Regions from separate parts of the Pseudomonas caspiana genome, predicted to be linked through region 3. Evidence: riboswitches for the same ligand, from Rfam matches in the RefSeq annotation. Region 3 holds a riboswitch; each other region holds the start of a gene.
What was found. A riboswitch is a leader RNA that binds a small molecule or an ion and turns the genes downstream of it on or off. The one in region 3 is predicted to bind cobalamin.
Positions count from the first base shown of each region.

Region 1: it holds a riboswitch for cobalamin, as region 3 does, so the genes downstream of both, ABRP31_RS18290 (ABC transporter substrate-binding protein) here and cobO (cob(I)yrinic acid a,c-diamide adenosyltransferase) in region 3, are expected to answer to the same signal.
Region 2: it holds a riboswitch for cobalamin, as region 3 does, so the genes downstream of both, ABRP31_RS15045 (CbtB-domain containing protein) here and cobO (cob(I)yrinic acid a,c-diamide adenosyltransferase) in region 3, are expected to answer to the same signal.

Region 1 is NZ_CP167995.1:3,994,626-4,004,268, reverse strand. It holds gene ABRP31_RS18320 (OprD family porin) at 1-839, shown strand, start outside; gene ABRP31_RS18315 (DUF969 domain-containing protein) at 1,046-1,777, shown strand; gene ABRP31_RS18310 (DUF979 domain-containing protein) at 1,777-2,727, shown strand; gene ABRP31_RS18305 (GNAT family N-acetyltransferase) at 2,911-3,411, shown strand; gene ABRP31_RS18300 (ABC transporter ATP-binding protein) at 3,432-4,229, opposite strand; gene ABRP31_RS18295 (iron chelate uptake ABC transporter family permease subunit) at 4,226-5,269, opposite strand; gene ABRP31_RS18290 (ABC transporter substrate-binding protein) at 5,266-6,297, opposite strand; cobalamin riboswitch at 6,503-6,698, opposite strand; gene pcsA (phosphatidylcholine synthase) at 6,910-7,629, shown strand; gene ABRP31_RS18280 (hypothetical protein) at 7,818-8,093, shown strand; gene ABRP31_RS18275 (LysE family translocator) at 8,229-8,834, shown strand; gene ssuE (NADPH-dependent FMN reductase) at 8,961-9,542, opposite strand.
Region 2 is NZ_CP167995.1:3,275,531-3,285,173, reverse strand. It holds gene metH (methionine synthase) at 1-1,133, opposite strand, end outside; gene ABRP31_RS15075 (fatty acid cis/trans isomerase) at 1,299-3,599, shown strand; gene ABRP31_RS15070 (acyltransferase) at 3,881-4,906, shown strand; gene nfuA (Fe-S biogenesis protein NfuA) at 4,977-5,570, shown strand; gene cobM (precorrin-4 C(11)-methyltransferase) at 5,767-6,528, opposite strand; gene ABRP31_RS15055 (cobalamin biosynthesis protein) at 6,566-6,982, opposite strand; gene ABRP31_RS15050 (CbtA family protein) at 7,145-7,852, opposite strand; gene ABRP31_RS15045 (CbtB-domain containing protein) at 7,864-8,049, opposite strand; cobalamin riboswitch at 8,146-8,371, opposite strand; cobalamin riboswitch at 8,429-8,658, shown strand; gene cobW (cobalamin biosynthesis protein CobW) at 8,783-9,643, shown strand, end outside.
Region 3 is NZ_CP167995.1:1,295,641-1,305,283, forward strand. It holds gene ABRP31_RS05875 (sorbosone dehydrogenase family protein) at 104-1,447, opposite strand; cobalamin riboswitch at 1,550-1,768, shown strand; gene cobO (cob(I)yrinic acid a,c-diamide adenosyltransferase) at 1,866-2,477, shown strand; gene ABRP31_RS05885 (cobyrinate a,c-diamide synthase) at 2,488-3,783, shown strand; gene bluB (5,6-dimethylbenzimidazole synthase) at 3,780-4,430, shown strand; gene cbiB (adenosylcobinamide-phosphate synthase CbiB) at 4,427-5,335, shown strand; gene cobD (threonine-phosphate decarboxylase CobD) at 5,328-6,347, shown strand; gene ABRP31_RS05905 (cobyric acid synthase) at 6,344-7,816, shown strand; gene cobU (bifunctional adenosylcobinamide kinase/adenosylcobinamide-phosphate guanylyltransferase) at 7,937-8,458, shown strand; gene cobT (nicotinate-nucleotide--dimethylbenzimidazole phosphoribosyltransferase) at 8,455-9,507, shown strand; gene cobC (alpha-ribazole phosphatase family protein) at 9,504-9,643, shown strand, end outside.

The DNA of each region.
Region 1 (9,643 bases), 2.7 Mb from region 3:
AGGCTGGCACGCTGTTTTTCCGCAGCCCCATGGTGTCCTCCAACGACAGCCGTTTGCTGCCGCAGACCTTCCGGGGCGCGATGGTGACGTCGCAGGACCTAGATAACTTCAAGTTCACCGGCGGCCACATCGACCGCATCAAGGCCAACAACTCTACAGACTTCACTGAAATGACTGCCAACCGTATCGGCGGCGTCAGCAATGATTTCAACTTTGGTGGCGGCGAGTATCAAGTCACGCCGCAATTAGCGATCAGTGCGCACTACGGTCAGCTTGAAAACATCTACAAGCAGTATTACGGCGGCCTGGTGCATGTCTTGCCGTTGGGCGAGGGGCAGAGCTTCAAGACTGACCTGCGCTACGCAAAAAGCAGCGAAGACGGTAGCTTTCGCGACATCGACAACCGCGCGCTGGGCTCGATGTTCACCTACAAACTCAAAGCTCACGCGTTCGGTATCGGCTACCAGCGCATGAGTGGCGACGATCCGTTTCCTTACATCTCAGGCAGCGACCCGTTTCTGGTCAACTTCATTCAGGTCGGCGATTTTGCCAACATCGATGAACGTTCGTGGCAGGCCCGCTATGACTACGACTTCGCAAGCGTCGGCTTCCCTGGCCTGACGTTCATGACGCGTTACGTGTCGGGTGACAACGTCGAGCGTGCGGCAGGTGGCGAGGGCAAGGAGTGGGAGCGCAACACCGACGTGGGTTACGTGTTCCAGAGTGGTACCTTGAAAAATCTGGGCGTCAAATGGCGTAACGCAACCGTTCGTTCCAACTTCGGTAATGACCTGGATGAGAACCGTCTGATCGTCAGCTATACCCTGCCGCTTTGGTAGGGCTGAAGTTGGCTTGATTGCTGCGTGTTGGGGCGATTGACAGATATGCACAAAAACTGCGGGAGCGAGGCTTTCTGCGATAAGGCTGGACGCGGTTGACCTGATATCTGCGCTGCCCTGATCGCGGGCAAGCCCAGCTCCCACAGAAATCGAGCGCACGCAGGCTTTCTACTCTTTTACACCCTCACAATAACGAGACTTCAATCATGCAAACCGCTATCAATCTCTGGCCGCTATTGGGCGTGCTGGTCATCATCATTGGCTTTGTGCTGCGCTTCAATCCGATGCTGGTTGTCGCCCTGGCGGCTATCGCTACCGGTTTTGCCGCCAGCATGTCGCTGGAAACCATTCTGGCAACCATCGGTACCGGCTTTATCAAGACTCGTACTTTGCCGCTGATCATTCTGCTGCCATTGGCGGTGATTGGTCTGCTGGAGCGTCATGGCTTGCGTCTGCATTCGCAGAACTTCATCGCGCGCTTCAAGAGCGCCACGGTTGGGCGGCTGTTGATTGGCTATCTGTTCATTCGTGAAACCGCTGCGGCGGTCGGCTTGACCAGCCTTGGCGGGCACCCGCAAATGGTTCGTCCGTTGCTGGCCCCGATGGCTGAAGGCGCCGCAGAGGTACGATTCGGCAAGCTGCCTGAGCCGTTGCGGACCAAGCTGCTGGCGCTGTGCGCGGCGACCGACAACGTCGGTTTGTTTTTCGGTGAGGATATCTTTGTGGCCTTCGGTGCCATCGCCCTCATGCACACGTTCCTGCTCGGTTCCGGGGTCGATGTGGAACCCATCCATATCGCGTTGTGGGGCATTCCCACGGCGATTTGTGCGTTCATCATTCACTCGATCCACTTGAGCCGTTTTGATCGTCGTCTGAATCGTGAGTTGCAACCTGTGGCGCAGTCCACCCCGGCTGCTACGGCCCAGGAGAGCGTGTAATGATCATTTCCATTCAATACCTGTATTGGCTGGCCGGGATCATCCTGGCGGTGACCTCGGTACTGACCCTGACCGATCGCACCAACCCCAAGCGCTGGAGCACGGGGCTGTTCTGGGGGCTGTTCGCCATCGCATTTCTGGTGGGTGAGCGCCTGCCGCCGGTGCTGGTCGGTATCGGCGTGCTGGTCATGGCGGCTATCGCCGGTTTTGGCGGTGTGGGTTTCGGCAAGCACGGCGAATTGCCGGACAAGGAGCGTCGTGCCAGTGCCGGGCGTCTGGGCAGCAAGCTGTTTATTCCCGCGCTGGCGATTCCGCTGGTGACGGTGATTGGCGCGCTATTCCTCAAAAATATCAAGATTGGCGGCGTGCCTCTGCTTGATCCGGCCAACAGCACCTTCGTGTCCCTCGGGCTGGGCTGCCTGATCGCTCTGGCACTGGCGTGCTGGCTGACGCGTGACACGCCGGTGCAGGCCATGCGCGAATCCCGACGGCTGACCGAGGCTCTGGGTTGGGCGCTGGTGCTGCCGCAAATGCTGGCCATGCTGGGGCTGCTGTTCAACGACGCGGGCGTCGGCAAGGCGGTGGCGCATCTGGCAACCAACTACATCAACCTCGACTTCAAGCTGGTCGCCGTCTCGGTTTACGTATTGGGCATGGCCTTGTTCACCGTCGTCATGGGCAACGGTTTCGCGGCGTTCCCGGTGATGACCGGTGGCATCGGTGTTCCGGTGTTGATCGGCATGTACGGCGGTAACCCGGCTGTCATCGCCGCCATCGGCATGTTTTCTGGTTATTGCGGGACGTTGATGACGCCCATGGCGGCAAACTTCAATATCGTTCCGGCAGCATTGCTTGAGCTGCCGGACAAGTACGCGGTGATCAAAGCACAGATTCCAACGGCCTTGCCGTTGCTGGTGGTCAATATCCTGTTGCTGTACTTCTTGATGTGATCAGAGCATTGAGGTAATTCGAGATTGGCTTGCAGGAGCTGCCGAAGGCTGCGATAGCGTCCCGTCAGGGTAATGCTTCGCAGCCTTCGGCAGCTCCCACAGGATTTGGGTCAGCTCAGAAAGCTGCATTGTGTTTGCGGGCTGCATTAGGATGGTTGTCTATTCGGTGACCGAGCGCTGTAAATGCCTGCTGTAGACATTGTTTCTGTACAACCTGAAGACGTTCCCTTTGTAATCGATTTCGTTCTGCGTGCCCGGGCGGACATCTTCCCGATGCTTGACCCTACCGTGATGCCCGCGGACCTTGCGCAGTTTGCCAGGGTGTACAGCGAGGAGGGCGGCGGCCGTTTTCTGATCGCTCGTCGCGACGGGGAAATCGTTGCCGCGATCGGCTACTTACCTTACGACGGACGATTTGCTCAGCTGGACTACGGGCAAAGCAAGGTCGTGGAAATCGTGCGTCTGTTCGTCCTTCCCGAATTTCGTCGGTCGGGGTTGGCGAGCCAGATTTATCTGGCTCTTGAGGCGTGTGCCCGGGAGCAGGGCATCGACGTGCTTTACCTGCATACCCATCCGTTTTTACCGGGAGCGATTGGCTTCTGGGAGCGGCAGGGTTTCCGGATTGTCGACGTTGAAAGCGATCCCGTGTGGCAGACCACGCATATGGAGCGCAGGGTTCAGTAAGACACGGATGATCTGTGTGCTCAGGACCTGAAACGCAAAATCCGTGTCCCGTCGTACGGGTCCGTCAGGTAGTGCGCTTCGACGCCGAACGTCTCGCGTAACAGTTCGCAGGTCAGCACATCGGACGGTTCACCAATGGCAATCAACGCGCCTTTATCCATCACTGCCAGCCGGTCGCAAGCCAGTGCTTGATTAAGATCGTGCAAGGCGATCAGGGTGGTTACCGACAACGATCTCACCAGCCCCAGAATACTTAGCTGATGCTGAATATCCAGGTGGTTGGTGGGCTCATCGAGCAACAGGATCTGCGGGCGCTGAGCCAGCGCACGGGCGATGTGCACGCGCTGGCGTTCGCCCCCCGACAAACTGTGCCAGGCGCGTTTGGGTTTATCTGCCATGTCCACGTCGGACAATGCTTGCTGAACGATCCTGTCGTCTGCGGCTGACCAAGGCTCCAAGGCGGAAAGCCACGGTGTGCGTCCCAGCTCTACGGCATCCAGGACGGTGATTGCATCAGAAGTTTCAGCCTGCTGCTCGACGACCGCAATCATCTGCGCGACATCACGGCGTTTCATGTCGGCGAGGGCAGCCCCATTCAGGTGAATCTCGCCACTGGCCGGAGTTCGAATGCCTGAAAGCAGCTTCAGCAGGCTGGACTTGCCCGAACCGTTGGGGCCGATCAGACCCAGGGTTTCACCGCGTCGTAGCTGCAGCGCGACATCCCGGACAATGGGTACGCCTTTGATCGACCAGTTCAGGCCAGAGCACGACAACACATTGCGGTCGATATCGGTCGCCGGCTGTTTCAGAGTGCTCATCGACCCCCCTTGGCTTTGATCAGGATCACGGCGAATACCGGTGCGCCGATCAGTGCGGTAATTACCCCCACTGGCAAGACCTGGCCCTTGATCGCGGTGCGAGACAGTACGTCAGCGGCAATCAGGAATACGGCTCCGGCCAATGCGCTGACGGGAATCAACCGACCGTGACGCACGCCGACCAGCAAGCGCGCCGCGTGGGGTACAACCAGACCGACAAAACCGATAGAGCCCACCAGCGAGACCATCACTGCCGTGACCAGCGCCACGGTGGCGATCAATACCACCTGAACCCGGCGCACCGGAATACCCAGGGCAGCGGCAGAATCACTGCCAAACATAAACGCATCCAGCGAGCGCCGATGCCACAGGCACACCGCCAGACCGATCACAACCACCGGCACCGCCAGCGTGACTGATTGCCAGCGCACGCCGCTGAGGTTGCCGAGCAGCCAGAACATAATGCCGCGCGCTTGTTCGGAATTTGCCGACTTGGTAATCAGAAAGGAGGTCAGGGCGTTGAACAGTTGTGAACCGGCGATGCCCGCGAGAATGATCTGCCCGCTGCCACTGACTGCGCCGGTACTGCGAGCGAGCAGAGCGACCAACACGAAAGCGGCCATGGCCCCGGCAAAGGCTCCGGCTGACAACGAGATGGCACCCGCGCCAACGCCGATGATCGCCACCAGCACGGCACCGGTCGAAGCTCCGGCGGAAATGCCCAGCAGGTAAGGATCGGCCAGCGGGTTGCGCAACAGCGATTGCAGGACCACGCCTGAAATGGCCAGACCCGCACCGCAGGCAGCCGCGACCAGTGCGCGAGTCAGGCGGTAATTCCAGACGATGCCTTCATCAATAGGGTCCAGTATGAAACCGGCGCCCCAGAGCTTGTTGGCCAGCACCTGAAACACCAGTGACAGGCTTATGGGCGTTTCACCAATCGCAATGCCCGCGACAATCGCCACCAGCAACACGGCCAGCACCCAGGCCCCGTGCAGGCAAATCTTGCGTAACAAGCGACCGGCGAACTGCGCTGTCATGGGTGCAGGTCGAACTTGTCGATGGCGCCAGCCAGTTCGTCAATGCCATCGAAGGTGCGAATCGTCGCCTCCATGGCCTGAGCATCAAGGATCACGATGCGGTTGTGTTTCACTGCATCCATGTTTTTGGTCACCGGGTCGGTCTTGAGGAATTCCAGTTTTTTCTGGAAGTCATCGGCCGGGAAGCGGCGACGGTCCATCCGTGCGAGTACCAGAATCGTCGGGTTGGCCTTGGCGATGGTTTCCCAGCCCACGGTAGGCCACTCTTCATCGGACTCTACGATATTGCGGATGCCCAGGGTGTCCATCATGAACGCCGGGATGCCTTTGCGTCCGGCTACATAAGGGTCGACATTGAGGTCTGCGCTGGAAAACCAGAACACTGCCGAAGCGTCCTTCAAGTGTTTGTCTTTGACGCTGGCCTGAGCCTTGGCAAGGCGTGCTTGCAGGTCTGCGTTCAACTCATTGCCACGGGCCTGGACGTCGAAGATCTGCGCCAGTTGATCGACGGTTTTGTACAGGCTGTCGATGGAGAAGGGCCGCAGGCGCGTGCCGTCTGCCCCCACCAGATTGTCTTTGCCTTCGCAGTCAGATGGCATGAGGTAGGTGGGGATTTTCATTTCGCTGAACTGCTGCCGGGTGCCGACCACGCCTTGCGGGCCAACCATCCATTCGAATTGCACCGCCACCAGTTCAGGGCGCTTGTTGATCACCGCTTCGAAGCTCGGATCGTTATCGGCCAGACGCGGGATTTTGTCGTTGAGGTCCTTGAACTGCGGCAGCACGTTGTTGAACCACAGTGAAGTCCCGACCACTTTGTCGGCCAGCCCAAGGGAATAGAGGATTTCAGTCGCTGACTGGCCAATGGTCACGGCTTTGCCGGGGGCCTTGGCGAAGGTAAGCGGTACCCCGCAGTTATCGAGGGTCAGCGGGTACTTTGTTGCAAGGGCAGGGGCCGGACTGGCAGCCAGCGTCAGTGCGCAGAAACCCAGGCCAGCGAGCAATACAGCAAAACGAGGCAAAGACATGAAAAACGATCTCCATTCGAACGGTTATCCGTACGATGGTGTTCTGGCTGGATACACATCACGACTGCTGCTGGCGAAGGCTCGGCAGGGTCAATCAATCACGGCTGCGCCGCCGTGCTGACGGATGTACTCCCCGGACACCCCGCCGGTGGGTCAATTGCCAGAAAGCACGTGACCGCTTCACGGGGTTGCGCCCGCAGCGATGGTGTAGCTTCCTGATGTCGGCAGGTCTCCTGACTGACGCATCATCGCCATGCTCGGGCCTTCCCGGTTTTATCCAGTGGCATCTATGGAGCAGGGCTCAGCGCCTACAGTTGCGGGGGCAGTTCCGGTTGACGACCCTTGGGCCATCACGGATTCCCTATTAATCCCGTTTGGAAACCGACGGGCGGCATGGTAATGGATAAGCTCAAAAGAGTGGTGATTTTTCCTGTTTTGGCCAGCACCCTTCATTTTTTTATCGTGCGTTTCGCTCGCTCGGCGCATGATGCAAGCCGTAACTGGACGGGTGTTAACCGCTCCCGGTGGTGAACCTTCTCGACCGATGGCCGGTCGATAGTGCATCCAACCAGGCTTACACTGGTCCGCTTCACCTTTTGGAGACATTTTCCTGTGATATCGACTCAACGAGTGGCCTGGCTGAAAGCCTGGGGTGCCCACGGTTTTACCGCCACCGGCGTGGTCATTGCATTCCTGGCGACCATTGCCCTGTTCGATGACCAGGCCAAGGCGTGCCTGCTGTGGCTGGGCCTGGCGCTGGCGGTGGATGGCGTTGATGGATCGCTGGCGCGCAAATTCAACGTGCAGTCGGTATTGCCGGGCTTTGACGGTTCGGTTCTGGATCTGGTGATTGATTACCTGACCTATGTATTTATTCCGGCGTTGTTCATTTATAGCTACATCCCGCTGCCGCCTTATACGTTGTTGCTGAGCACGGCGATCATTCTGGTTTCGTCGCTGTTTTGTTTCTGCAATCTGGAAATGAAGAGCAAGGACAATTATTTCCAGGGCTTCCCCGCAGCCTGGAACGTGGTGGCACTGTGTCTGTACATCATTCAGCCGTCGCCTTGGGTGACGTTCCTGACGATTATTGGCCTGGCATTGCTGACGTTGACCCGGATGAAGTTTCTCCATCCGTTCCGGGTACGACGTTTCATGCCGCTCAATATTGTGGTGACGACCATCTGGTTGATCAGCAGCGCGTTGCTGATCATTAACCATCCGCATAACGGTCCAGTAGTCATGGGCGTGTGGTTCACCATGTCGGCGTACTTTATCGGTATCTGCCTGTGGCGTACTTCGCTGGAGTATTGGGGTAAGTGGCGGGCTTGAGTACTGCTTGAAGGATCTGTAGGTGCTCGTGCGCTCCTACAGGTCCAATGTTTGCCGCACGACAGCGATTGCATTTCTGACAATTTCCCTCCCAGCAATACCGACTATCAAGAGCAGTGATTTCTGCGTAAACGGCCCCGGGCGTAACCTTTGTTCATTCCCGAAATGAACCCGATCCGGAGGCTCTCATGAACCGCATTTACGCTTTTGCCCTGTTGTTGACCGTTGCTGTTGTCTCCGGTTGCTCCACCCATCACGCCGTTGAGCTGCGCCCTTACACTGCTCAGGAAACTCACCAGTTGGCGATGGAAGATCTGAATCGCCGTGGGCTGTCTTTTGATGAGTATCAAATCGCCAAGGCCAAACTGCTGGCTGAGCCGCAGATGCAAGCGGTTCGCGAATTCGACAGCCGTGGCGAGATCAGCGCTGATAACGCTGAGGTCGGCCAGGATCGTCAGGGTTAATCCGCTAGATACAGTTCTGAATAAAACGGTATCTACCCGGAACTGTGCCGGCTGAATCTTCACCTGACTGTTCGTGTGTTTTTGGTTGTCGGTTCGATAGAGTGAAGGCCTGCCCTTTGAAGTCTGGACCGCTCCATGTCGCTTTCCCTCGATCTACTGCTTGCCTTTGCCCTGTTTGCATTCGTCACGTCGGTGACGCCCGGACCCAACAATATGATGCTGCTGGCCTCGGGTGTGAACTTCGGGTTCAACCGGACGGTGCCGCACATGTTGGGTATTTGTTGCGGGTTTTTCAGTCTGGTGCTGGCAGTGGGACTGGGCTTGGGTGCCGCCTTTCAGGCGTATCCGCTGCTGTACACCGTCCTGCGCTATGTCGGCGCGGCCTATTTGCTGTATCTGGCGTGGAAAATCGCCACGTCTGGTCCGGCGTCTGACGCCACGGGCCAGGAGGGCAAGCCGCAGACATTTATCCAGGCCGCACTGTTTCAGTGGGTCAACCCCAAGGCTTGGGTAATGGCCGTCGGTGCGATCAGCACTTACACGCCGCTGCAGGGGTACTTCACCAATGTGGTGATCATCTCGGCGGTGTTTGCGCTGATCAACCTGCCAACGGTCAGTATCTGGACGGCTTTCGGTAGTCTGCTGCGCAACGCACTGCGCGATCCGTTCTGGCTGCGGGTGTTTAACTGGGGGATGGCGGTGCTGTTGGTGGTTTCGCTGTATCCGATGTTGAAGGGGTGATGGCCTGAAGTCTTACGCTAATCAATTGTGGGGGCCGAGCTTGCTCGCGATACAGGCGCTGCAATTTCGGCGTTGAACCGCAGCGCTCTTATCGCGAGCAAGCTCGGCTCCCACAGGTTTACCCGTTCACAACGCCAATCGCAAATGCCCTCCGGCCTGTTTCTGCCGCGCTTGAACGCGATGCTGCAGACCCAGGTAGAAATGCTCCAGGCCTTCCTGCAAACGCTCCTGAAGAATGTCGTCCAGATCGCCGCCTTGTTCGTTATCGGCGTAGCTGATCTGGCTGTCGATCGCGAAAATTCCGTGCAGGACTTCCTGGCATTTAAGCGCCGATAACACCGGCTTAAGCGCGTAATCCACCGCCAACATATGTGCGATGCTGCCACCGGTGGCCAATGGCAAAACCACCTTGCCGTGCAGAGACCGCTCAGGAAGCAGGTCCAGCAGGGTTTTCAGTGCACCTGAAAAAGAGGCCTTGTACACCGGCGTACCAATCAGCAACCCGTCGGCCTGTTTGACGGCTTCGATGAAGTCCAGCACTTGCGGGCTGTCGAAGTGGGCGAAGATCAGATCTTCAGCGTTGAAATCGCGGATTCGCAGGGTAGTGACGTCTACACCTTTGGCGCGCAGCCAACGGCCCGCGTGTTCCAGTACCACGCCTGAGCGGGATTTAAGGGCGGGGCTACCTGACAGTGAAACTACTAACATGCTGAATTCCTTGAAAAAGCGTAGGCAAGTCAAAGCAGCATGCATGCCAGCGCGGATTAATTATTCAAGTTATTGAAATTAAAAATAAATATCTGTGAATC
Region 2 (9,643 bases), 2.0 Mb from region 3:
ATCAGGCGGGCAAAGCGGGCGGAACCGGTAATGTTGGTCCGCTCGCCGACGTTGACGAACAGCGAGTTGCGATCGATGGTGAACGGCTCAAGACCGGACAGGCGACAGGCTTTCGGGATGTCCGGGATTTGTCGCGGCGCATAACCGGCGACGGCTTCGGCGATAGCCTTGATGTGCCCCGGTGTTGTACCGCAGCAGCCGCCGACAATGTTCAGGAAGCCGCTTTGGGCGAATTCTTCAATGATTTTTGCTGTCTGGCTTGGCAGTTCGTCGTATTCGCCAAACTCATTGGGCAGGCCCGCGTTAGGGTGCGCGGATACATAAGTACTGGCCTTGTTCGACAGCTCTTGCAGGTAAGGGCGCAGATCGCTGGCGCCCAGCGCGCAGTTCAAGCCCACCGAGATCGGTTTTGCGTGGGCTACCGAGTTCCAGAACGCTTCAGTGGTTTGCCCGGACAGGGTACGTCCGGAGGCATCGGTGATGGTCCCGGAAATCATGATCGGCAATTCGAAGCCGGTTTCTTCGAAGACGCCCTGCACGGCAAAGATCGCGGCCTTGGCATTAAGGGTGTCGAAGATGGTTTCGATCAGGATCAGGTCCGCGCCGCCTTCGATCAGACCGCGGGTCGCCTCGGTGTAGTTTTCCACCAGTTCATCGAACGTGACGTTGCGATAGCCTGGGTTGTTGACGTCCGGGGACAGCGAACAGGTCCGGCTGGTCGGGCCGAGGACACCCGCTACGAAGCGCGGCTTGTCCGGAGTCTCCAGAGTCTTGGCATCGGCGACTTTACGCGCCAGTCGTGCGCCTTCGACGTTCAGCTCGTAAACGATCTCTTCCATGCCGTAGTCGGCCTGGGAAACCTGGGTGGCGTTGAACGTGTTGGTCTCGAGAATATCGGCACCGGCGTCCAGATAGGCCTTTTCGATAGCGCCGATCACATCCGGGCGCGTCAGCACCAGCAGGTCATTGTTGCCCTTGACGTCGCTTGGCCAGTCGGCAAAACGCTTGCCGCGATAGTCTTCTTCCTCAAGGCGATAGCTCTGGATCATGGTGCCCATGCCACCGTCAAGGATCAGGATCCTCTGCTGAAGAGCTTGCTGGAGAGCATGAAGACGGGCGGTGCGATCAGACATAGGGCTACCTGGAAAAGATCGATACAGAAAGGTCGAAATGATAGCAAACCCGAACGGTTTTGGTGTTGATAACACTTTGGTATGAATATCGCTCATGTTGGCGTGCGATATCCTCTGTAGAATTGCTGCGTTTTTTTACCTTTCTCGACCTTTTGGACGCTGGATATGCCGTATCGCTTCTTGATAAGCATCGTTGTGTTGTTGATCGGCACGTCTCAGGCCCAAGCGGCCGACCAGCCTGTGCAGCCGAACATTTCCTATGTTCGGGATATTCAGCCAATCCTTACCGAGAAGTGCGTGGCCTGTCATGCCTGCAACGACGCGCCATGCCAGTTGAACCTGGGGGCCGGGGAGGGCGTTGCTCGAGGCGCCAGCAAGATTCCGGTGTATGAAGGCGATCGCAGCGTTGCTCAGGCGCCCACCCGATTGTTCATCGATGCCAATGGGCCGAAAGCCTGGGAGAGCAAGGGTTTTTACTCGGTGCTCGACGCTCAGGGAAGCCAGGCTGCATTAATGAGCAGAATGCTCGACTTGGGACGTAACGCGCCGCTCGAGCCGAATGCGAAGATCCCGCCTGAAATCGTGCTGGGCCTGAATCGTGAAAATCTCTGCGCCCAGCCGGGGGAGTTCAACGCGTATGCCCAGGCGCACCCCAAAGAAGGTATGCCGCTGGCCGTCGCCGGGTTGACCGACGCCGAGTACGAGACCCTGCAACGCTGGTTCGCTGCGGGTGCTCCGGTGGATGACAAGGCGCAAAGCCCCTCAATCAGTGAACTGTCGCAGATTGCCGAGTGGGAAGCTTTGCTCAATCAGCCAGGTTCGACTCAGGCGCTGGTGGGCCGCTGGTTGTACGAGCATCTGTTCCTCGCGCACATCTATTTTGCAGGCGGTGAGCCGGGGCATTTCTTTCAGTGGGTGCGTTCCCGTACGCCGAGCGGTCAACCGATCGATGTGATAGCCACCCGCAGGCCGAACGACGATCCGGGAAGCGACTTCTATTACCGTCTTGAACAAGTCAAAGGGGTGATCGTTCACAAGACTCACATCACCTATCCGCTTGGCCCGCAGAAGATGGCCCGGGTCAAGCAACTGTTCTACGGCAACGATTGGCACGTGGATTCGTTGCCAGGGTACGGCCCGGGGCGTCGTGCCAATCCGTTCGAAACCTTCGAGGCGATTCCTGCGGTCGCGCGTTATCAATTCATGCTGGATAACGCGGAATACTTCGTTCGCACGTTTATTCGCGGGCCTGTGTGTCGCGGGCAGATCGCTACTGACGTGATTCGCGATCAGTTCTGGGTGATGTTCCAGGAGCCAGCCCACGACCGCTATATCTTCGATGCCCGGTATCGCGGTCTGGCGACACCCTTGCTGGCCATGCCGGGGCAAAACGACGATGTAGGCAGTGTGCTGAGCTTGTGGCACAGCTACAGAGACAAGCGCAACGAATATGAAGACCTGCGCCGCGACAGCTACGCCGACATGCCGCCCCCTGGCTGGGCGACATTATGGGCTGGCAACGATAACGCCTTGTTGACCGTCTTCCGCCACTTTGACAGTGCGTCGGTCAATAAAGGCCTGATCGGTGAAGTACCGCAGACATTATGGCTGTTCGATTTCCCGCTGCTGGAGCGCACGTATTATCAGTTGGCGGTGAACTTCGATGTTTACGGCAACGTGTCGCATCAGGTTCAGACGCGGCTTTATTTCGACCTGATCCGCAATGGCGCCGAGGTTAACTTCTTGCGTCTGATGCCGGCCAACAAACGTGACGATATCTTGAGTGACTGGTATCGCAACGGCGGCAAAGTGAAGATGTGGCTGGACTATCAGAGCATCGACAATGACACGCCAAGCGGCATGAAACTGGACGAGAAGGATCCGAAACGCGATTTCGCCCTGAAGCTGGTAGAGCGTGCAGGTACGTTGAATGCTGCGCCGGACCCAATCAATCGCTGTTCAGGCGCTTACTGTTCGCGGGCGGGTATCAGTGACACTTTCGCTCAGGTCGAGCAGTCGCTGAGCCATCTCACTGGACGCCCGGCGGCAGGGTTGAAGGTTATTGATTTTTTGCCTGAAGCAACGATGCTGCGTATTGAAGATGGCACTGGCAAACGAACGATGTACAGCATGCTGCGCAACCGGTCCCATACCAACGTCGCGTTCTTGCTGGGTGAGTCTTATCGTTACCAGCCAGGCCTGGACACGTTGACGATTTATCCGGGGATGTTGGCGAGCTACCCCAATTTCATGTTCAACGTGCCTGCCAGTCAGGTGCCTGAGTTTGTTCAGCTCATGCAGCAAGCCCGGCATCAGCAGGAGTTTGAGAAGATTGTTGAACGTTGGGGCGTACGCCGTAGCAGTCCGCAGTTCTGGTCGTACTTTCATGACCTGACTCGCTATATTCAGGAAACCGATCCTGTCGAGGCGGGGGTGATGGATATGAATCGGTACGAAAATCTCTAGATTTGCGCCGTCCTTATTGGGCAAGCCTCGCTCCTAAATGAGATCGCATTTCTCATGTAGGAGCGAGGCCTGGTTTGGGCGGCATTCCGACGATAAGCGCGCCTCTTTTTCCCTGTCTGACCCACGCTCCACATGGCCCGCAGCCATCTACCGCTGACCGGAAATCTCATTTTTTCATGACCTTTTAGGAACTATCACGGTCCGACCCCGTGAGTGTCCTTGTGCATGCTGATGTTTTTTGCAGCCCTGGATTGTTGTTTAAAGAGGCAATGAGGTTTGTGATGTTGATTTCGGTTCAAGCCCTGCGGGCACTCGCCGCGTGGGTCGTTGTGTGTCATCACTTCATGCAGATTTTTTTCAATTTCCACGCCAGCGGCCCGGTTGGCGACTTCTTCGTGACGAAGGGGGCAGTGGGGGTTGATATCTTTTTCGTCATCAGTGGCCTGGTGATCTTCCTTTCTACTCAGAACAGTGAAATGCCTGCCAGCCGCTTTATGCTCAATCGCATTATCCGGATTGTTCCTGCGTACTGGTTCTACACTGCAGCCATGGGCTTGCTACTGGTGTTTGCAGCGCCGCTGCTGCCACACCAGGTGATCAACTGGCAGACGTTCATGCTGTCGCTGTTTTTCATTCCGGCCGAGAATCCCGGTGGTTACGGCCTGTACCCCACGCTGAACGTAGGCTGGACGCTTAATTACGAGATGTTCTTCTATCTATTGTTCTCCACGGTTTTCCTGTTCAAGCAGCGTCATCGACCCTTGATTGTGGCTGCAGCGCTGTTTGCGGTGTGTGAGGTGCTGGCGCGTTCCGGTCTGATCAGCCGTTTCTACGGCAACGACATCATTTATGAGTTCTTGCTGGGCATTGGCATCGGCATCATTTATCGCAAGGGCTGGATCAAAGAAGGGTTCTGGCTACCGTTGCTGGGTATCGCCACAGGACTGGTGGTCATTTATCACTTGGGTGCTGATCAGCAGCGGTTGCTTAACTGGGGCCTGCCAAGTGCATTGATTGTGCTGTCGTGCATCGCCATGGAACCGGTATTCAGGGGTAACAAGATTCTCAAGGTGCTGGGTGACTGTTCCTACTCGGTCTATCTGCTCCATGTTCTGGTGCTGTACGGCGGCTGGCTCGCCTCGCAACACTACGACCTCAATCCCTATCTGGTTTTCGCTATCTGCGTACCGGTCATCGCGCTGGGTGCATGGATCAGTTATGAATGGCTGGAGAAGGGCCTGTACCGGCGCATGAAGGGCTGGCTGGACGAAAGACGCGCCAGAAATGCTTCTCAAGCGCTTTCCTGACAAAAACACTAGGACTTTGTACGAAGCTGGGGATTGGCGTAAACTGCCCGCACGTCTGCGAGGAATTTTCATGACCGCTATTACAATTACCGATGCTGCCCACGATTACCTGGCCGATCTGCTGGAAAAGCAGAACACCCCGGGCATCGGCATCCGCGTGTTTATTACCCAACCTGGCACCCAGTACGCTGAAACCTGCATTGCCTACTGCAAGCCGGGCGAAGAAAAACCGGAAGACAAGGCCATTGGCCTGAAGAGCTTCACGGCCTGGATTGACGGCTTCAGCGAAAACTTTCTGGATGATGCCGTTGTTGATTACGCCACCGACCGCATGGGCGGCCAGCTGACGATCAAGGCACCCAACGCTAAAGTGCCAATGGTCAATGCTGATAGCCCGATCAACGAGCGCATCAACTATTACCTGCAAACCGAGATCAACCCAGGGCTGGCCAGCCACGGCGGTCAGGTCACGTTGATTGACGTGGTTGAAGAGCAGGAACAGCACATCGCTGTTCTGCAATTTGGCGGCGGTTGTCAGGGTTGCGGTCAGGCTGACGTGACGCTGAAGGAAGGCATCGAGCGCACCTTGCTTGAGCGCATTCCAGAACTGCACGGCGTGCGTGACGTGACTGACCACACGCAGAAAGAAAACGCTTACTACTAAGCTGTTTGCTGCGCAGTATCAAAAGCCCCGACGTGTTCGGGGTTTTTTGTGTGATCGGGATACCTGAGCATGCCGCGGTTATAAGTTGCAATGCTAATCCTTTGTGGGAGCTGGGCTTGCCCGCGATGAGGTTGGTTAACTTTTAGATCGCGTCACCCTCATCGCGGGCGAGCCCGGCTCCCACAGTAAATTGTGCTTAACGCGTGCCCTCATACTTCCTGAACAAATGCGCATGCCCGGCGCGGTACAGCGATGACTCGCTGAATGCATCGCTGGACAGCACACGCCCCACCAGAATCAGCGCCGTGCGGCGAAAACCTTTCTCTTCAACCCTGGCTTCGATATCCGCCAGAGTGCCGACGACCCAATCCTGATCCGGCCAACTGGCGCGATGCACCACGGCGATCGGGCAATCTGCTCCGTAGTGGGGTGTCAGTTCGGCGACGATCTTTGATAGGTTATTGACCCCAAGATGAATCGCCATGGTTGCCTTGTGACGGGCAAGATCGGCCAGCGCTTCGCCTTCGGGCATCGACGTCTTGTCCGCGTAACGGGTCAGAACGACCGTCTGAGAAATATCCGGCAGGGTCAGTTCAGTCTCCAGCAACGCAGCACAGGCTGCAGTCGCCGTAACGCCCGGGATGATCTCGAACGGAATATTCAATTCACGCAAGTGGCGAATTTGCTCGCCAATCGCGCCATACAGGCTTGGGTCTCCGGAGTGCACACGGGCCACATCCTGACCTTGTTCATGAGCGGATTTCATCAAGGCGATGATCTGTTCCAGGTGCAACTCGGCACTGTTGCTCACCTGAACCGCCTGGTGACCTTCCAGAACGGCGGCAGGCACTAGCGAGCCTGCATAGATGATCACCGGGCAACTGCGGATCAGCCGCTGGCCTTTGACTGTGATCAGCTCAGGATCGCCGGGGCCTGCGCCGATGAAAAAGACCGTCATGAAGACTCCAGATGTGAAGGGACAAAAATAGCGATTATCAGCTAATTGGCCGAGCAATGGCCAAAGCAAAAGTGGCGTGCAAGGATTTCTTGCGAGTTATCAGCAGCTCGGCAGCGCCTGACTGGCTTGCCGAAGCCAGCGCGGCGCTTTCTGCGATGCCATAGCAACCGGTGTGTTCAAAGGCGATCTCTGAGCGATGACTGAGCTGCGACTCGTAGGCGGTCAATTGTTCCGGGCTGAAGAAACTCAACGGCAAATCAAGCTCAGTCGCTAATTCCAGCAGGCCTGGCTCCTGGCTTTTCAGGTCGATAGAGGCGAGGGCGCTGATGTCTTCACGGCGCAGATCATGACTTTCAAGGCTGCGCTCAATAAGCTCCAGCAGCGCCGCTGCGGAGCAACCACGTTGGCAACCCAAGCCTGCCACCAGGATCGGCCGCTTGTTATCAAACAACATATAACTCACTGAATTGAAATGTTTTTCTGTAGGAGCTCACGAGCGCTGCGAGGCAGCGACGAGGGTGTATCCGGCGGGACGCCATCGCTGCCTCGCGGTGCTCGTGAGCTCCTACAGATCCAATGTTTGCTGCGAGCCAGCTTATGTCAAATTTGCTCAAGATCAGGCTGGGTCGAGATCAGGATTGTTGCGACGGAACAGCCACGTGCTGATCAGCCCCATGGCGATCCAGAACACCGCGTTGGTCAGCAGCGAAGCCATCACGAATTGCGACTCCAGCGCTTCTGGTGCCAGGCTTTCATGGGTTTCAGGCTGCGGAGCGCCAATGAGGTGAGGCACTACCAGAATCGCCACGCCCAAGGCTTTCAACAGCCAGTTCTGGGCAAAGACGATCAGCGCGAGAGCAACAGCCGTCGAGGCTGCCGTGCCGATCCACCAGATTTGTCGCTGATTGAGGTCCGCAGCAGCGGTGCCCGGCAGCTCAGGTGGCAGGCCCAGCGTTGGCGCCAGGGTAAACACGGCAAAACCGGCCAGCCCCCAGAACAGGCCTTGGGAGGTTTTGCCCGGCGCTCGCAAGGTGTACAGCGCCGCCAGCATCAGTGCGAAGCCGACCGCGACCACCAGATTGCCACCCGTGGTCGAGACGATGCGCTGCCAGCCGTCTTCCGGCGACCAGGCTTCGTCGTCATGCACGTGACCCGCCGGTGCGGCCTCGTCGTGAGCGTGATGATGGACCTGTTCGGCAGGTGCGTTTTCATAGGTTTCAGCCTGCAGGATCAACGGCGTAATCCAGAAACTTTGCAGCAGGGTCAACAGCAGGGCGGCAAGCAGGCCAGTAAACCCGGCCGTTTGAGCGATTCGCTTGAACATGGCGTCAGGTCTCAATGGCAAGGAAAGGCGGCGCTGTGCCGGGTATCGTGAGCGGCATTGTGTACCGCTTCGATGTGGGAGAAGCCCGCGAAGTACACCAGGCAGGCACCAAGAATCGCTGCGCTGATGGCGGCGGTCAGGCGTTGGCTTCGGGTGGTTGCAGTGCTGGCGGAATGGCTGGCTGTACTGATCGACATGGCGCTTCCCTCTGGATGTCGGCAAGCAGGCATGCGCAGCAATATCCCGCTGACGAAAGTCAGGGGAGTGCAACTGCGCCCGCCCACCGCGGGTTCGTTATTTGTTTCATGTCGGGCCGGTCTCCGGGCTTGTGAGGGGCCGAGCGCTCGATGGCGTTCAACCTGCAAGAATCGCCTTCCCATGCCGTGATCGGCACAGTGGATCTGATTCTTCGCTCACTTACCGTTGCGGGGGCAGCGCCGGACTTGCACAGACCAAAGGCCTGAACGCACCGGTTTCCCGTTTCACCCCGTGAGGGGCACCCGTAACAAGGCGTGTAGGAGAGCATGCGCCTGCATGGAACGTCAATCAGTCGATTGACCTGCCCGCAGTCACTGCGTAGCCTTGCAGGTTCGAGGTTCTCCAGCTGATCCAATGGCATGGAGCTAAGACGGGAACGCGGTCGATGCCGCGGCTGCCCCCGCAACTGTAAGCGGTGCTGATTTATCGCACAGTCTCTGCAAAGCCACTGCGCAGCCTCTGTCTGTGCGGGAAGGCGCAATGACTGCCCCGGAGATGCTCCGGGTGCGCCGCAAGCCAGGAGACCTGCCTCGATTCGGGCCTTGTGCCCGACGAATTCTCACTACAACCGGGCGGGGTGATCCGGTGGCGAATCGTATCTCTGTGGCTACACATTTGTGGCCACACAGGGTTTTCGTCCTGCTTGCCCGCCGTATTGCCAAAGGGCATCCGATGAAAACACTGGCCAAACTTCCCGTCACTATCGTTACCGGCTTCCTCGGTTCGGGCAAAACCACCTTGCTGCGCCACATGCTGGATAACGCGGAAGGTCGGCGCATCGCCGTGATCGTCAATGAGTTCGGCGAGCTGGGCATTGACGGCGAAATCCTCAAGCAATGCACCATCGGTTGCACCGAAGAAGAGGCGGTTGGCCGTGTTTACGAACTGGCCAACGGCTGCCTGTGCTGCACCGTTCAGGAAGAGTTCTTCCCGGTCATGCGTGAACTGGTGGCACGGCGTGGCGATCTGGACCACATCCTCATCGAAACCTCCGGCCTGGCGCTGCCAAAACCACTGGTACAAGCCTTCCAGTGGCCAGAAATTCGTAATGCCTGCACCGTTGATGCGGTCATCACTGTCGTCGACAGCCCCGCAGTTCTCGCAGGTACGTTTGCTGCTTTCCCTGATCAGGTCGACGCACAGCGCAAGCTGGATCCGAACCTGGATCATGAATCGCCACTGCATGAGTTGTTTGCTGATCAACTGGCCAGCGCTGATCTGGTAATCCTCAACAAGTCCGACATGATCGACGCTGCCGGTCTGGCCGCCGTGCGTGCCGAAGTCTCCGAAGAGCTGCCGCCAGCGGTCAAGGTCATCGAAGCCAGCAGCGGTCGTCTGCCTATCAATGTCTTGCTGGGCCTGGGTGCTGAATCCGAGCAGCATATCGATGGACGCAAGACCCATCATGATCATCACGAAGGCGATGACCACGATGATCACGATCACGACGCGTTCGATTCCATTTCAATCAAACTGCCCGAAGCTGACGACAGTCTGTTGCTCGATGCACTGACCCAACTGGTCGTGCAGCAC
Region 3 (9,643 bases):
GGAATGCCGCCCAGACCAAGCCCGGCTCCCACAGGGAAATGCGATTCATGTGGGAGCCGGGCTTGCCCGCGATTGGTTCAACTCAAATCCGGAGGCAGGCCCTTCAAGGCTTCACTCCAGCCTGCTGCGTCTTCGCTCCCGTCACCCGCCAGATTTTGTTACCCACATCATCGGCTACCAGCAAACCACCCTGATGGTCATTCACCACTCCGACCGGACGACCTTGGGCTTTTTCATCGGCATTGAGAAAACCGCTCAACAGGTCAATCGGCGTGCCCGCTGGTTTGCCATCTTTGAACGGCACGAACAGCACCTTGTAGCCGCTGTGCGGTTTGCGGTTCCAGGAACCGTGCTGGCCAATGAACATCCCTTCGTTGAATGGCGCGGGTAAGGTTTTGCCGTCGGCGAACACCAGGCCGAGTGAAGCCGTGTGCGGGCCCACTGCGAAGTCAGGCGCGATTGCCTTGGCAACAAGGTCCGGATTTTGTGGTTTCACGCGCTCGTCCACATGCTGCCCGTAATAGCTGTACGGCCAGCCGTAGAAAGCGCCGTCCTGAACCGAGGTCACGTAATCAGGTACCAGGTCGCTGCCGATTTCGTCACGTTCGTTGACTGCCGTCCACAACTTGCCGGTGGTTGGTTCCCAGTCCATGCCATTTGGGTTGCGCAGGCCTGAGGCGAAGATGCGATGGGTTTTGCTCACCGGGTCGACTTCCCAGATTGCCGCCCGACCTTCTTCGGCTTTCATGCCGTTTTCTGCGACGTTACTGTTCGAGCCAACGGTGACGTACAGCTTGCTGCCGTCTTTGCTGGCGATGACGTTTTTGGTCCAGTGGTGATTCAGCGTACCGCCTGGCAAATCGACAACCTTGGTCGGCTGCGCGCTGATCGACGTTTCGCCATCCTTATAAGGAAAGCTGATCAGGCGGTCGGTGTCGGCGACATAGAGCGTATTGCCGACCAATGTCATGCCGAACGGTGAGTTGAGGTTTTCCAGAAATGCCGTGCGGGTTTCTGCGACGCCGTCGTGATCCTTGTCTCGCAGGAGGGTAATACGGTTGGGGCTAGGCACGCCGGCCCCGGCGCGGCCCATGACTTTTTTCATGACCCAGCCACGAACGCCTTGATCGTCATCGGGCTTGGGCGGCGAATTGGTTTCGGCGACCAATACATCGCCGTTGGGCAGCACGTACAGCCAGCGCGGGTGATCAAGGTTTTCAGCGAAGGCGGCGACCTGGGTGCCCGCTGCCGCGACAGGCTTGCCACCCTGCGGCCAACCGACGGCCGGTGCGATGTTGACGGTCGGGATCAGGGTCTTGTTGGGCTCTGGTAGCTTCGGAGCCGGGCCTGTGCCGTCGGTGACTTGCAAGGTCGAGGACTCGCCACAGCCCGCGAGGCCAGCGGCAAGCACGAGCAAGACGGCGTAGTGCGGTTTGAGCGTGAACATGGTGGATCTCCGTTACGGGCAGTGGTGCATTAAGGGGTAGAGGCCCTCACTCTGTTGAGGTTCAACCCCTGTGTTGATTGACGCTCCCGGGTCAACGCTCTAACCTGCGCGCTTGTTTCAGGTGCTCAACGTCTGCGGACTGATTGAGTGAAACAGGGAAGCCGGTGCGTTCGCTTTTTTTCGAGCTATTCCGGCGCTGCCCCCGCAACGGTAAATGAGTGAAAACTGCGCAATCTGCCACTGTGCTCCGGCATGGGAAGGCGCGCAGCCGGGTTCGCCCGCTCATGAGCCCGGAGACCGGCCTGATCCATTCAACAGCATCACGGCGGGCGATGCTCTGCGCATGACCTGTGGTCGTGCTGTCAGTCTTTGCTTTGCCTTCCGTCTGCTTTCGCGTGCCCTCAAGCGGAGAGCTGAGATGAACGAATCCCCTGAACGTGACGAACGCCATCTGGCGCGCATGCTGCGCAAGAAAGCCGTCATGGATGAGCGTATTGCCAGCGCCCCTAACGAATGCGGTTTGCTGTTGGTGTTGACCGGCAACGGCAAAGGCAAAAGCAGCTCCGCCTTCGGCATGCTCGCCCGTGCGATGGGCCACGGTATGCAATGTGGCGTCGTGCAATTCATCAAGGGCAGTAACAGCACCGGCGAAGAATTCTTCTTTCGGCGTTTCCCCGAGCAGGTTCGTTACCACGTGATGGGCGAGGGCTACACCTGGGAAACCCAGGACCGCCAGCGCGATATCGCCGCAGCCGAAGCCGCCTGGGAAGTGTCCCTGGAAATGCTTCGTGATCCGGCCATTGGTCTGGTGGTGCTGGACGAACTGAACATCGCCCTCAAGCACGGTTATCTGGATATCGAGCGAGTGCTCAGTGACTTGCAGGCGCGTCCGCCGATGCAGCACGTGATCGTCACTGGTCGCGGCGCCAAGCCGGAAATGATCGACATGGCTGACACGGTTTCCGAAATTACTGTGGTCAAGCACGCCTTCCAGGCAGGCATTCGCGCCCAGAAAGGCATAGAGCTGTGAGCATACTTTCATGAGCGAGCCGCGCCACTGTCCGGCAGTTCTAATCGCCGCGCCCGCTTCGGGCCAGGGCAAAACCACCGTCACCGCTGCACTGGCTCGCCTGCATCGCAATCAGGGCCGCAAGGTTCGGGTGTTCAAGTGTGGGCCGGACTTTCTCGACCCCATGATTCTTGAGCGGGCCAGCGGTGCGCCGGTCTATCAGCTCGACCTGTGGATGGTGGGCGCTGATGAAAGCCGTCGCCTGTTGTGGCAGGCTGCGGGCGAGGCCGATCTGATTCTGATCGAAGGCGTGATGGGCCTGTTCGACGGCACGCCGTCCAGCGCTGACCTGGCTCGTCATTTTGGTGTGCCCGTATTGGGCGTGATCGATGGCACAGCCATGGCCCAGACATTTGGTGCGTTGGCCCTGGGGTTGGCGCGCTACCAGCCGGACCTGCCGTTCGCTGGTGTACTGGCCAACCGCGTCGGCACCGTGCGGCATGCGCAATTGCTTGAAGGCAGCCTGACCGAAGGTCTGCGCTGGTATGGCGCGCTGTCTCGTGAAACCGGAATCGAACTGCCAAGCCGTCATCTCGGATTGGTACAGGCCAGCGAACTGAATGACCTGGACCTGCGCCTCGACGCAGCCGCAAATGCCTTGGCCAGCACCTGCGAAGTGGCCTTGCCGCCCGCCGTGACCTTCGCCGCCCCGGACATTATTCCGGCCGAACCACTGCTTGAAGGTGTACGCATCGCCATCGCTCATGACGAAGCCTTCGCCTTCACCTATGGCGCGAGTCTGGATTTGCTGCGGGCGATGGGCGCAGAGCTGGTGTTCTTCTCGCCGATCCGCGACAGCGTTTTACCTGAAGCGGACAGTCTCTATTTGCCGGGTGGTTACCCAGAGTTGCATCACGTCGCGTTGAGCCAGAACACGTCAATGCTGGCCGCCATCCGCGAACACCACCAGGCAGGCAAACCGTTGCTGGCTGAATGCGGCGGCATGTTGTATCTGCTTGATGCCTTGACCGATGTCGACGGGCTGCGGGTTGAGCTGGTTGGCTTGCTGAAGGGCGAGGCCGTGATGCAGAAACGTCTGGCAGCCCTGGCGCTACAAAACGTCGCATTGCCCGAAGGCGAGCTACGCGGCCACACTTATCACCATTCGCTGACCAGCACCGAGTTGCAGCCCATCGCCCGTGGTTTAAGCCCCAATGGTGGGCGCGGCGCGGAGGCGGTCTATCGCGACGGGCGCATGACGGCGTCCTATGTGCATTTCTATTTCCCTTCCAATCCCCAGGCGGTTGCGGCGCTTTTCAAACCATGAGTGATCACGCGTACAGCGCCGAAGAACGTGCTGCGGTCTATCGCGCCATTGCCGAGCGACGGGACATGCGGCATTTCAGCGGTGGCAGCGTCGCGCCCGAGTTGCTGACACGTCTGCTCGAAGCGGCGCATCAGGCACCCAGCGTGGGCTTGATGCAGCCCTGGCGGTTTATTCGCATCACCGACCGGACGTTGCGTACGAACATTCAGGCGCAGGTTGAGGCGGAGCGGATTCGTACCGCCGAGGCCTTGGGCGAACGCGCCGATGACTTCATGAAGCTTAAAGTCGAAGGCATCAACGATTGCGCAGAAGTCCTCGTTGCCGCGCTGATGGATGATCGCGAAAAACACATTTTCGGCCGTCGCACACTGCCGGAAATGGACCTGGCGTCGTTGTCCTGCGCCATTCAGAACATGTGGCTGGCAGCGCGTGCCGAAGGGCTGGGTATGGGCTGGGTTTCTCTGTTTGAACCACAAGCTTTGGCTGACTTGCTGGGCATGCCCGAGGGTGCGAAACCTTTGGCGATTCTGTGTCTGGGGCCGGTGACCGAGTTTTATCCGGTGCCGATGCTGGTCATGGAAGGCTGGGGCAAAGAGCGCCCGCTGAACGAAATGCTGTTTGAAAACCAATGGGGAGCGGATCAATGAGTGTGGCGCTGTTGAGTGTTGCCGGGGTGGCGCTGGATGCGTTGCTGGGCGAGCCGAAGCGTGCTCATCCATTGGTCGCCTTTGGTCGTTACGCTGACCGGATAGAGAAGCGTTTCAATTCGGGCGGTCGCGGCTGGCGTAGCCATGGCGTCACGGCGTGGTTTATCGCGGTTATCCCGTTGACCCTGTTGGCGACTGCGTTGAGTTGGCTGCCTTACATTGGCTGGCTGGTGGAAATCCTTGCGCTGTATTGCGCACTGGGTTTACGCAGTCTGGGCGAGCACGTTGAGCCGGTGGCTCAGGCGTTACGCTCGGACGACCTTGAAGAGGCGCGCCGTCGGGTCGGCTATCTGGTCAGTCGCCAGACCTCGGAACTGGACGCCACCGAAGTCGCCCGCGCCGCCACTGAGTCGGTACTGGAGAACGGCAGTGATGCGGTGTTTGCTGCGTTGTTCTGGTTTGCGGTTGCCGGGGCGCCGGGCGTGGTCTTGTACCGATTGAGCAATACGCTGGACGCCATGTGGGGTTATCGCAATGAGCGTTTCGAGCGTTTTGGCTGGGCGGCGGCAAAGATTGACGACGTGCTCAACTACATTCCTGCAAGGCTGGTGGCGCTGACCTACGCGTTGCTAGGCAAAACCCGTCTGGCTCTGCGCTGCTGGCGCACTCAAGGCCCGACCTGGGACAGCCCAAACGCCGGGCCGGTGATGGCCGCTGGCGCGGGTGCTCTGGGTGTCGAACTGGGCGGTGCCGCGATTTATCACGGCGAACTGCATCAGCGTCCGCAGTTGGGTGAAGGTGTGCCCGCTGACGCTAATTCCATTGATCGCGGCTGGCAATTGGTGCAGCGCGGTGTGTGGTTATGGTTGTTAGTGTTGTGCATTGGAGCCGAATTTTATGCTTGAACATGGCGGTCGCCTGCGCAGGGCAGCCAGGCAATACGGCATCGATGAAGCTGACTGGCTGGACCTGTCCACGGGCATTGCACCGTGGGCGTTCCCGATTCCAGCGATCCCGGCAGCCGCCTGGCATCGTTTGCCTGAAGCCGATGACGGTCTGGAGCAAGCCGCCTGTGTTTATTACGGCGCAGCGCGAGCGTTACCGGTCGCCGGTTCCCAGGCAGCGATTCAGGCCCTGCCGCGTTTGCGCAGTGCCGGTAAGGTCGGCGTGTTGTCGCCTTGCTATGCCGAGCACGCTCATGCCTGGCGCAGCGCGGGCTTTTTAGTGCGCGAAGTGCTTGAGCATGAAGTGGATTACTTCCTCGACAGCCTCGACGTACTGGTAGTGGTTAACCCGAACAATCCAACCGGCTTGATGCTCACCCCGGAACGCTTGTTGAAGTGGCAAGCACGGCTGGCAGAGCGGGGTGGCTGGCTGGTGGTCGATGAAGCCTTTATGGACAACACGCCGGACTTGAGCCTTGCGGCCCACACCGGCTTGGCCGGTCTGATCGTGCTGCGCTCGTTTGGCAAGTTCTTCGGGCTTGCCGGTGTGAGGTTGGGATTTGTACTGGCTGAGCCGGGTTTGCTCAAATCCCTGGCTCAGGAAATCGGCCCCTGGAGCGTCAGCGGTCCCACGCGAATTATCGGCGAAGCCTGCCTTAAGGATGTTCAGGGGCACCTCGCGCAACGTAGCCGCACTGATCAGGCCAGTGAGCGGCTTGTACAGGTCCTTACGCGCCACGGGCTTCAGCCAAGCGGTGGCAGCGCGCTGTTTCAACGGGTCATCACCCCGCATGCGGAGGTGCTGCATGAGTTCTGCGCCCGGCGCGGCATTCTGTTGCGCTTGTTCGTCAGCGATAACCCGCTCGATGGCAGTCTGCGCTTCGGTCTGCCGGACACTGAAGCCCACTGGCAGCGTCTGGAGAAGGCGCTGATCGAGTTCAACCAAAGCCTGCCCAGCCAGGAGCAGCCATGACTACGTTGATGGTGCAGGGCACCACGTCCGACGCGGGCAAAAGTACGCTGGTAACGGCGCTGTGTCGCTGGCTGACGCGTCAGGGCGTTGCCGTGGTGCCGTTCAAACCGCAGAACATGGCGCTCAACAGCGCGGTGACGGCGGACGGTGGCGAAATCGGCCGTGCCCAGGCGGTGCAGGCCCAGGCTTGCGGACTGCAGCCGCATACCGACATGAATCCGGTCTTGCTCAAGCCCAACAGCGATACCGGCGCGCAGGTGATTATTCATGGCCGTGCGGTGACCACCATGAATGCGGTGGCTTATCACGGCTACAAAGAGATCGCCATGAAGGCGGTTTTGGAATCCCACGAGCGGCTGGGGCAGACCTATCCGGTGATCATGGTTGAAGGGGCTGGCTCGCCTGCCGAGATCAATCTGCGCGCCAACGACATCGCCAACATGGGCTTCGCCGAAGCGGTGGATTGCCCCGTGCTGCTAATTGCCGATATCAACCGTGGCGGTGTGTTCGCTCATTTGGTCGGCACGCTGGAATTGCTTTCTCCCAGTGAGCAGGCGCGGGTCAAAGGCTTCATCATCAACCGTTTTCGTGGCGATATCGCCTTGCTGCAACCGGGCCTCGACTGGCTTGAAGCGCGGACCGGCAAACCGGTGGTCGGCGTGCTGCCTTACGTGATGGACCTGCATCTGGAGGCCGAAGACGGTCTCGATCAGCGCCAGACCGACAAAGTCGAGCAAGTGCTCAACGTGGTGGTGCCGATTCTGCCGCGCATCAGTAACCACACCGATTTCGATCCGCTGCGCCTGCATCCGCAGGTCAATCTGCAATTTATCGGGCCGGGACAGGCCATTCCTTCGGCTGACCTGATCATCCTGCCCGGCTCGAAAAGTGTGCGCAGCGACATGGCTTATCTGCGCGCCAATGGCTGGGATAGCGCCATCGCCCGGCACCTGCGTTATGGCGGCAAGCTACTGGGGATCTGTGGCGGTTTACAGATGCTCGGTGAGCAGTTGCATGATCCGCTGGGCCTGGAGGGCGCGCCCGGTTCCAGCGCCGGTCTTGGTTTATTGGCGATGAGCACGGTGCTCGAAGAAGAGAAGCAGTTGCGCAACGTGAAAGGGCGTCTGCTTCTGGAAGGCGTGCAGGTCAGCGGCTATGAAATCCATGCTGGCGTGACCACGGGCGCAGCGCTGGAAAACCCGGCTGTGCTATTGGACGACGACCGCTGCGACGGAGCACAAAGCGCCGACGGGCAGATCTTTGGCACCTATCTGCACGGCCTGTTCGAAACCCCGGAGGCCTGCAGTGCCTTACTGCGCTGGGCCGGTTTGCAGGACGTGCAGCAAGTGGATTACCACGCGTTGCGCGAGCGGGACATCGAGCGGCTGGCGGATCTGGTGGAGAACCATCTGAATGGCAAGTTGCTGCGTGAGTTGTGTGGGGTAAATGCCAAAGCACTTGACCTGTAGGAGCGCACGAGCAGCGCGAGGCCGCGATAGCAGGGCATCAGACAAACTGCCATCGCTGCCTCGCGCTGCTCGTGAGCGCCTGCAGGGGAACATATTTCAATTTGATAGAAAGGCGCTCACATGCAGCAACTAATCCTCGGTGGCGCACGCTCCGGCAAGAGCAAGCTTGCTGAAAGCCTCGCCGCTGGCTCAGGGCTGGAAGTGATTTACATCGCCACCAGTCAGCCTGTAGATGGCGAGCTGAATCAACGTGTCGCCATGCACCGCGAGCGTCGGCCTGACACCTGGGGACTGATCGAAGAACCTATCGAGCTGGCGCGGGTTCTGCGGGACAACGCCAGCGTCGAACGCTGCTTGCTGGTGGACTGCCTGACCCTGTGGCTGACCAATTTGCTGATGCTTGAAAACACTGAGCGTCTTGTGCAAGAGCGCCAGGCGCTGCTCGACTGCGTGGCGCAACTGCCGGGCGAAATCATTTTTGTCAGCAACGAAACCGGGCTGGGCGTGGTGCCCCTCGGTGAGCTGACCCGTCGTTATGTCGATGAGGCGGGCCTGTTGCACCAGGCTCTGGCCGAGCTTTGCCAGCGTGTGGTGCTGACCGTCGCCGGTTTGCCTCTGACATTGAAAGGATCTGCATTATGAGTAACTCGTGGTGGCTTGAGCCCGCGCAAGCGATCAACGTTCCGGTCCGGGAAGAAGCCCTGGCGCGGCAGCAACAATTGACCAAACCCGCCGGTTCCCTTGGGCAACTGGAGCGCGTTGCGGTGCAATTGGCCGGTCTGCAAGGTCGAGTGAAACCCAAAGTCGACGCGGTGTGGATCGCCATTTTTGCGGGCGACCACGGTGTCGTAGCGGAAGGCGTTTCAGCTTACCCGCAGGAAGTGACCGGGCAGATGTTGCACAACTTCGTGACCGGCGGGGCGGCTATCAGCGTTTTGGCTCAGCAGCTGTCGGCGCAACTGGACGTGGTGGACCTGGGCACTGTCAGCCCATTGGATTTGCCGGGAGTACGCCATCTGCGCATCGGTGCCGGTACCGCGAACTTCGCCAAAGCCCCGGCCATGACTCAAGAGCAAGGCCTGCTGGCATTGCAGGCCGGGCGCGACAGCGTACTGCGGGCCAAAGCGGTTGGCACTGAACTGTTTATCGGTGGCGAGATGGGCATCGGCAACACCGCTGCCGCCAGTGCCGTGGCCTGTTCGCTGCTTGAGTGCGCGGCGCAGTTGCTGGTTGGGCCGGGTACCGGTTTGAATGCGGCGGGCATCAGCCACAAGACAGACGTTATCGAGCGCGCGTTGAAGCTGCACGCCGAGCAGGCTGGCGATCCCCTGCAAAGTCTGTTCTGCCTGGGCGGCTTTGAAATTGCGGCGCTGGTCGGTGCGTATCTGGCCTGTGCTCAAGAAGGTATTGCAGTCTTGGTCGACGGTTTCATTTGCAGCGTCGCGGCACTGGTCGCCGTGCGTCTGAACCCTGCGTGCCGTGACTGGCTGTTGTTCGGTCACCGCGGCGCTGAGCCGGGCCATCGTCATCTGCTGGAGACCTTGCAGGCCGATCCTCTGCTGGATCTGGGCTTGCGTCTCGGTGAGGGCAGCGGCGCAGCATTGGCGGTGCCGCTGGTGCGTCTGGCCTGTCAGTTGCACAACGGTATGGCGACTTTCGCTGAAGCCGCGGTGGCAGATCGTCCCGCATGATCCTGCATCTTGAAATGTTGCGTCACGGTGAGACCGAACTGGGCGGCGGCATGCGTGGCAGCCTGGACGACGCCTTGACCGAAAACGGCTGGGCGCAGATGCGTACAGCGGTGGCGCAAGCCGGCCCATGGGACCG